Regions from separate parts of the Cupriavidus sp. GW821-FHT02F09 genome, predicted to be linked through region 1. Evidence: riboswitches for the same ligand, from Rfam matches in the RefSeq annotation. Region 1 holds a riboswitch; the other holds the start of a gene.
The links. A riboswitch is a leader RNA that binds a small molecule or an ion and turns the genes downstream of it on or off. The one in region 1 is predicted to bind cobalamin.

Region 2: it holds a riboswitch for cobalamin, as region 1 does, so the genes downstream of both, AC07XB_RS25520 (TonB-dependent receptor) here and AC07XB_RS08900 (TonB-dependent receptor plug domain-containing protein) in region 1, are expected to answer to the same signal.

Annotation. Positions count from the first base shown of each region.
Region 1 is NZ_JBWKVH010000006.1:4,595-8,749, forward strand. Features, by position in the region: gene AC07XB_RS08895 (FecCD family ABC transporter permease) at 1-473, opposite strand, end outside; gene AC07XB_RS08900 (TonB-dependent receptor plug domain-containing protein) at 489-2,453, opposite strand; cobalamin riboswitch at 2,550-2,794, opposite strand; gene AC07XB_RS08905 (hypothetical protein) at 3,003-3,320, shown strand; gene AC07XB_RS08910 (cell division protein ZapA) at 3,317-3,658, shown strand; RNA gene ssrS (6S RNA) at 3,970-4,155, shown strand, end outside.
Region 2 is NZ_JBWKVH010000027.1:32,518-36,672, forward strand. Features, by position in the region: gene AC07XB_RS25520 (TonB-dependent receptor) at 1-1,843, opposite strand, end outside; cobalamin riboswitch at 1,971-2,228, opposite strand; gene AC07XB_RS25525 (methyl-accepting chemotaxis protein) at 2,534-4,090, shown strand; gene AC07XB_RS25530 (YjjA family protein) at 4,128-4,155, opposite strand, start outside.

The DNA.
Region 1 (4,155 bases):
ATCACGCCGGTCAGCAGCAGGCGCGAGCCGGCCTCATGATGGCCGCCCTGCACCTGCGGATGCAGCAGGTCGCGCCGCGCCAGCGTGGCCACCAGCACCATCGAGAACAGCGCGCCGCCGGCCGCGCCGGCCTGCACCGTCCACAGTGGCCACATCATCAGCATGGCGGTGAGCGCACCGGTGGCCGCGCCGCCCGATACGCCGAGCACATAGGGCTCGGCCAGCGGATTGCGCAGCAGCACCTGCATCAACGCGCCGGTCAACGCCAGCAGGCCGCCGCACGCGAATGCCGCGGCCGCGCGCGGCAGCCGCAGCTCACGCACGATGGCCCCGGCGGTATCGTCGGCGCCGACGGACAGCGCCTGCCAGACCTGCCCGCCCGACAGCGGCACGCTGCCCACCGCCAGCGACAGCAGGAACACCGCCACGCCGGCGGCGGCAAGCATCAGCCAGACGGCTAGCGCGCGGCGCATGTCAGGCGGCCACCATCATTTCTGGCGCCAGCCCAGCGTGACAAAGCCGGCGCGTCCCTGCGTGTTGTAGGGATAGGCGAGCTGGTAGTTCTTGTCGAACAGGTTTTCCACACGGGCGGCCACGAACCATTGCTTGTCGATGTTATAGCGGGCATTGAGGTTGACGATACCGTATCCGCCCAGCGTGCGCGAGCCGCTATCCATGCGCGTCGAGGAAATGATCCACTCGCCGCCGAGGCGGAAGTCGCCAAACTGGCGGCCCACGTCGAAGGCGGCATGGCGGCGCGCGCGGCGCAGCAACTGCGTATTGCTCTGCTCATCCACCGGGTTCTGGAAGGTGATGCTGGCGCCCACGTCGGTGCCCATCAGCTTGGCGCGCCAGGAGGCTTCAATGCCTTGCACCTTGGCCTTGTTGACATTCTGCGCCAGGAACAAGCCATTGGGCTGCAGCGCCGCGGTGATCAGGTTGTCGTAGCGGGTCTCGAACGCGGTCACGCGCAGCAGGCCGGCGGCGTCCGTGTTGTACTGCGCGCCCAGCTCGACCGACTTGGCGCGCTCGGGCTTGATGCCCGGCTGGCCATAGCCCGGGTAGTACAGCTCGTTGAACGTCGGCGCGCGGAAGGCGTTGCTGGCGTTGGCGATCAGCTTGAACGCCTCGGTCACGTTATAGCCATAGCCGGCGAAATAGCTCGCCTGGCTGCCGAAATCCGAGTAGTGGTCGTTGCGCACATTGAGCTGCAGCTGGTGCTTGCCCAGCCGGCCATCGTAGCCCCCGAACACCGACGCAATATTGCGGCCCGGCGCGCCATACGTGTTCGAGCTGAATTCCTGCTGCGCATACTCCGTGCCGAACAGCAGCTTATGGGTCGGCGCCAGCGCGTATTCGTTCTGCCAGGTGTACTGGCGATTGCGCGTGTTGAAATTGCTGTTGAACAGTCCGTTCAAGGTGTTTTCGCTATTGTCCCCGCTCTGCGCGACCTTGAAATGCGTGGTCCAGTCCCGGGTGAGCTTGCCGTTGACAAAGGCGGATACAGTGTACAACTCGCTGTTCATCCACCAGACATCGGTCGGTTTGCCTGTCGTGGTGTCGTAGGAGAGCTTGCTCTTCGAGTAATAGGCTGTGACGCCGGCGTCCCAGTCGCTGGTGAAACGATGCTTCACCTGGCCCGATACGCTCTTGTTGTCATACGGGTTGTCGTTCGGGTTCGGGCCCATGCCCTTCTTTGCCTTGGCCGGATTGTCACCGTTCCATTGGGCCGCATTGATCGCCGAAAAACCGTCTGTCTTGACTGCCGACCCGGTGATATTGAACGAGGTATCGCCCACCTGCCCGCCGTAGCCCACCGTACCCTGGCGCGTATTGTTGCTGCCGTATTCAATCTGAGCGTTGGCTGCGGGAGCCTGGCCCGCACCGCTCTTGGTGAAGATCTGCACCACGCCGCCGATCGCATCCGAGCCGTAGAGCGCGGAGACGTTGCCGCGCACGATCTCGATATGGTCGATCTGGTCGGGCAGGATATTCGATAGCTGGGCAGTGCCGCTGCTGGCCGACGAAACCCGCACGCCGTCGATCAGGATCAGCGTCTGGTTGCCGTTTGCCCCGCGCATGAACAGGGTGGTGTTTGCACCCATGCCGCCGTTGGCCGCAAATTCCACGCCGGCCTGGGTACGCAGCAATGTGCGCAGGTCCGGAGCCTGGGAGTTGACGATGTCCTGCTGGGTCACCACAGTGGTATGCGGCAGCGCCTCGGTCAACGGCTGGACAGTGCGGGTGGCAGTGACCACCACCGGGTCGAGCTGCGCGTCGGGCGCGGGCTGCGCAGCGGATTGCCCGGCGGACTGGGCCATGGCGGCGCCTGGCGCGCTCATGGCGAGCCAGGCGGCGAGCGCGGCGGGCAGTTGCCGCGAGACGAAAACAGGTATGGTGTGGCGGCGCGCCGGCAATGCCGGACGGCTCGACGTGGGGGGCGAAAAGCGCATGATGCTGAGTGGGAGAGAGCTGCCTGGTCCGTTCCCCCGCGGACCGTCTGGCGACGAAGCGCGCCGCTGGCTTGCGCGGCAAAAAGCAGCGGAGGGCGGCGCACTCTCGTTCAGGCCGGTATCCGGGCTGACGACACCAGTCCGACCGCCTTCCCGAACCTTGCGGTTCAGTGGCTGAGTGGTCGGCCTTGCGATCTTGCGATCACGGTCGCTTACCGTTGCGGGGGCAGCACAGGTTGGCTCGGCCCTGCCCTGGCGGCGGTGGCTGGCTCCCTGTTTCCCGTTGAACTGCAACCCTGTAGTGAATAGGATTACGAGCACCTGGAACGTGCGCGAGTGTAGGCAGTTTCGAGGCAAGCGTCAATGCCGCGGCAAAACAAGGCGAAAGCGCCTGGAAACAGGCATAAAGCCGTCGCCACGGATGCCGTTAAACGACGATGCATGCAACTTCGGCGCGCAGGCCTGGTCACACACGTCTGCGTTCGCCGTCCGCACGATAGCGCTTGGGCTAAAATCCCAGAACCCGAGACCCTAGATATGACAGGCTCTATGCTCACCGAACTCGAACAACTCGCCGCCAAGATCGGGCGTGTGCTGCACCATGCCGATACCCTGGCGGCTGAGAACCAGCGGCTGCGCGAGGAGATCGAACGCCTGCAGGCCGACGCCAGCCAGCTGCGCGGCGACCGTGAAGCCATGGCCGCCGACCGCGAGCTGCTCAATATCAAGATCGAGGAAGCGCAGCTGCGCATCCAGTCGATCCTGGACAAGCTGCCCACCGCCAGCGACGCCCGCCAGCTCGACCTGCTGGGCGAAGGCGACGCGGCCGGCCGCGCCGAACAGAAGGCACCCGGAGAAAACGCATGAGCAATAAGCAAGTCGAAGTGAACATTGCCGGCCAGTCCTACCGGTTCGCCATTGCCGCCGACAACGAGGCCGCGCTGCTGGAGGCCGTGGCACTGGTAGACGGTCAGATGACGCGGCTCAAGGGCGGCGTATCCGCCAAGGGCGTGGAACGCGTTGCCGTGATGGCCGCGATCAGCATCGCCTCGGACCTGCTCTCGCTCAAGCGCAAGCAGCAAGAAGATGGTGCGATTCCCGTTGATGCAGTGCGTGCGCGCATTCGCGAGCTGAACGAACGCGCGGACGAAGCCCTGCGCCAGTACGCGCATGTGGGCACCAATTCGCCCGTGCCGCGCAACTGATGCCCTGCCCTGCGCCGGCTGTACCACACGGCACAGGCAGGCGGTGATACGCTCGCGATTTCGGCCCGATGTGCCCCACATGCCGCGCGCGTCAGCAAAATGTAACGACACGCAAAGACGGGCTTGGTATGGAAAGCCTCGCGGTGTATAGTGGAGCCAAGCCGCACCAAGCCACATAGTTGCGGCACCTTAGGTCGGGTTATCGCGCCTGACCGCCGTTTTCATCCCATCCAAGTTAGAAACGGCAAACGTCTGACAGCCATGCCAAAGCAGTATGCGTTTGGCAGTGCAAAAAAGTCAGACGTTTGACAGTTTCCCTGCCTGGTTCGTCAGGATCATATTCCTTGAACCGATAAGCATTTGTTGGTGCGGGATTATGCCGTGTGGGCGAGCGCGTCGCATGGTTCATAGTTGCAGTCTGGACTCCCTGAACCGGTGATGTACCCGAAATGCGGCTTCCGCAGCCACTCTGAACCTCACTTGGGTTCAGGATGCCG
Region 2 (4,155 bases), on a different contig from region 1:
CGCTGACCGAGGCCTCCAGCCCGCGCGAGGATTGCTCGCCCACCTGCACCGACAACGCCGGGTTGCTGGCGTCGCGTGTCAACAGGTTCTTCTTGACGATCTGGTAGGCGGCAAAGGTCCACTCGCCGCGCTGGTTCCAGAACGATTGCTTGACCCCGGCTTCGATCTGCCGCCCGGTGGCCAGCTTGAAATCTTTCTGTGCGTCCGAGGTGGAGATCAGTGCGCCAAGGGGATCGGTGGCGGTGGCGTACTGCGCATACACCGACAAGGCTGGCGTGAATGCGTAGACCGTGCCCGCACGCCACGTGATGTTGTTGAAGCTGCGGGTCCAGTCGTCGCCCGTGACCAGGTTGCCGCGTTCCAGCTGGGCATGGTCCAGCCGCACGCCGCCAATTACCGACCATTGCCGGGTCAGCTTGAGGCGGTCCTCGCCAAACAGCGCGGCTTGCGTGGTGTGGGTGCGAAAGCGCGGCGACGTGACAATGCCCGGCGGGCTGAAGAACTGGCCCGGGTCGAACTGGTAGGCATTGACCGTGGACGCGCCGCCATAGGGCGAGTTGTTGCTGTGAGTGAAGTTGATGCGGTTGACGTCGAACCCCACCATGGCGGTATTGGCCATGCCGAACAGCTGGCCATCGATCTTCAGGTCGGCGCGGTCGCCCACCTGTTCCTGGTCATGCAGGATCTCCAGATAGTCGGTGCGGCGCACCTGGCCCGTCGCGGGCAGGAAGGTATAGGACTCGGCGTCGCGCCAGTGGCGCTGGCTGGTGAGGTAATAGAACTGGTTGCGCACCATGACGCGCTCGTTGGGCTGCCACTGCGCCGCGAGCCGGGTCCAGCGGTCGCGGTAGGTGATGTCGGCATCGCCAACGTTGTAGTTCTTCTTGCGTAGCGAGGTGTCCAGGCTGCCGCCCGCCAGCGGCGTGCCCAGGTACTGCATCGGGTGCTGGTCGGCGTCGTCATAGGACAGCGTCAGGTTGAACTCAGGCGATACGTCCAGCCGCGCCGCGGCCGACACCGCCAGGCTGCGCGAGTCGCCCCGGTCCACCCAGCCGCCGGAGCGGCCGTAGCTGGCGTTGAAGCGGTAGGAGAGGGTCTCGTTGACCGCGCCGCCGCTGTCGAACGCCGCGCGCGCTGTTTTTTGCGTGCCGCCGGTGAGCTGCAGCTCGTTGGCGATCGGCGCGCGCATCGGCTTCTTGGGAATCACGTTGACCACGCCGCCGATCGCGCCCTCGCCAACCATGACCGAGGCCGCGCCGCGCAGCACTTCGATGCGGTCCACGGACCAGGTATCGAAGGGGAAGGTGACGGTGCCGGAGGCCACGTAGAGGCGCGTGCCATCGTACAGCTGCATCACCGAGCCTTGTCCTGCAAAGCCGCGTGCCGCGAGCGCCGTGCCGCCGTTGCCGGGCGCGCCATTGGCGGTGATGCCGGTGGCGCGGGTCACGGCCTCGCGCACCGACAAATCGCCGCGTTCGCGAATGGTGTCGCCGGACAGGACTTCCACGCTAGCGGGCGTTTCCAGCGGGGTCAGGGCAAGGCGGCTGCCGGTGCTGGTGGGCTCGGACAGCGCCAGCCCGGCCGGCTGCGAGGCGCTCCTGACTACCACTGGCGGTAGCACCGTGCTGTCGCCGCGCGACGGCTGCGATTGCGCCCGCTCTGAAGGTTGCGCATCGTCCGCCGCCCAGGCGGCATCGGCGCCCAGGCCGGCGAAGGCCCCCAGCGATAGCGCGAGCGCGCAATGATGCGCGAGCTGGCGCGGCGGCTTGGGCGCATGACGACGTTGGCGTGGCGTGACGGCCGCCGGCGAGGCGGTACAGGCAATGCGAGGGCGCGCGGACATGGACTTTCCATCATTGGCCGCGGGGGCGACCCCGCCCGGCGGCAATAAACGAACCAGCCGCGGACGAGCGCGCAGTGACGGCCGGGCGCGTGGCCAGCCGTCTCACGCCTGGCCGCCCGTCCGCAGCCCCGGTGATCGGTCGAAGGCCGGTATCCGGGCTTGCAGGGGGACGCCTGCCGCTGGGGCGCGTCCGGGGTGCCGCCTTCCCGCGCGATGATGCGCAGTGGCTGCCGCGGCCTGTTGGCGCGGCGTGACACCTTTGTACCTGCTGACCGTTGCGGGGGCAGCACAGGATTAGCCGCGGCATGGCCGGCGGCGCACCTGTTTCCCGTTTAACCCCCGCCGCGCGCTGCGCGCCGGAGGCACCTTCGAACCCTTGGCAGTCCACTAGCCAGGTAATTGCAAGTCAATTGCAATTACCGAGTGGAATGCGAGGCGCATTGTAGCCGTATTTGCGCCGCTTTCGGGGGCGGATGGCAGGTGTTTTTTTTGGCACCGTGCGGGTGCGCGAGCGTTTCGGCCTGGCACAACCTGTCGCCATTTTGGTGCTTCATGCGACATTTTCTGCGCTTCGTGGCCTTTCGTGCGGTCCTGTCGCGCCTTTCGCTAAAGAAGGCGAACCCGGCTCCGATATTCGGAGGTGCCGCATGCCTCCTGCATGACCGGCCATTGCCCCGAGAAGCGAATGCCATGAATCGTCTGACCCTGCGAAAAAAGCTGTGGATTCCCCTTGTGCTGGCCTGGCTCGGCCTGCTGTTGCTGACCGTGATGCACGCCTTCCAGACCCGCCAGCTGCAAATGGCCGATCGCCGCGGCGAGCTGGCTAACATTGTCGACATGTCGCTCTCGCTGGTGCGCGACTATGCCGAGCAGGCGCGCCAGGGCAAGATGTCCGAGGCCGATGCCAAGGCCCAGGCCACGGCCCGCGTTGCCGCGCAGCGTTATGGCAAGGATGGCTACATCACCATCGTCGGCGCGGATTCCGTGCTGTTGATGCATCCCATCAACGCCAAGCTCAACGGCAAGAACATGAGCGACTTCAAGGACGCCAAGGGCAACGCCTTGTATGCCGATATCGCGGCCCGCGGCGCGTCGGCCGAAGGCGCTGGCCACCTGGACTACTGGTGGCCCAAGCCGGGCAGCGACCAGCCGAGCCCCAAGATCGGCTACGTGGCGCGCTTCAAGCCGTGGGGCTGGGACCTGGTCGCCGGCACGTATATGGATGACGTGCAAGCGCAGTTCCGCGCCTCGCTGTATCAATCGCTGGGGCTGCTGGTGCTGCTGGGCATCGTGATTTCCGCGGTGGCCACGCTGCTGATCCGCAGCATCCAGAGCTCGGTGGGCGGCGAGCCCGCTACCGCTGCGGCCCTTGCCTTGCGCATGGCCAGCGGCGACCTCACGGCGCGCGTCGAAACCCACCCGGACGACCGCTCCAGCCTGATGTACGCCATCGGCCATATGCGCGACCAGCTCGCCGGCACGGTGGCGGGCATCCAGCAATCGGCCGATTCCATCACCTCGGCGGCCCAGGAGATCGCCTCGGGCAATAGCGATCTGTCGAGCCGCACCGAGCAGCAGGCGGCCTCGCTGCAGCAGACCGCCGCCAGCATGGAGCAGATCACCGCGACGGTGCGCCAGAACGCCGACAACGCCAAGGAGGCCAGCCAGTATGTGGCTGACGCCTCGCAGATCGCGAAGCAAGGCGGCAGCGTGGTCAGCCAGGTGGTGGACAAGATGCGCGGCATCACCGCCAGCTCGCGCAAGATCAACGACATCATCGGCGTGATCGACGGCATCGCTTTCCAGACCAATATCCTGGCGCTCAACGCCGCGGTGGAAGCCGCGCGCGCCGGCGAGCAAGGACGCGGGTTTGCGGTGGTGGCTGGGGAGGTGCGCAACCTGGCGCAGCGCAGCGCGGGCGCGGCCAAGGAAATCAAGACGCTGATCGTCGAGTCGGTGGGCCAGGTCGACAGCGGCTCGGCACTGGTGGAGCAGGCCGGGCAGACCATGGCCGAGATCGTCAACGCGGTCGGCCGCGTGACGTCGATCATGGATGGCATCGCCTCGGCCACCGCGGAGCAGCGCACCGGCATCGAGGAGGTCAATCGCGCGGTCGCGCAGATGGACCAGATGACGCAGCAGAACGCGGCGCTGGTGGAGCAGGCGAGCGCGGCCGCCACGTCGCTGGAAGACCAGGCCGGCGCGCTGCACCATGCCGTGTCGGCCTTCCGCCTGTCGGCCGCCTGAGCACTGAGCGCTGACCGGGCGCTCAGCGTGCCTGGCCCTACAGCAGCGATTTGCCCTGCGCGAGG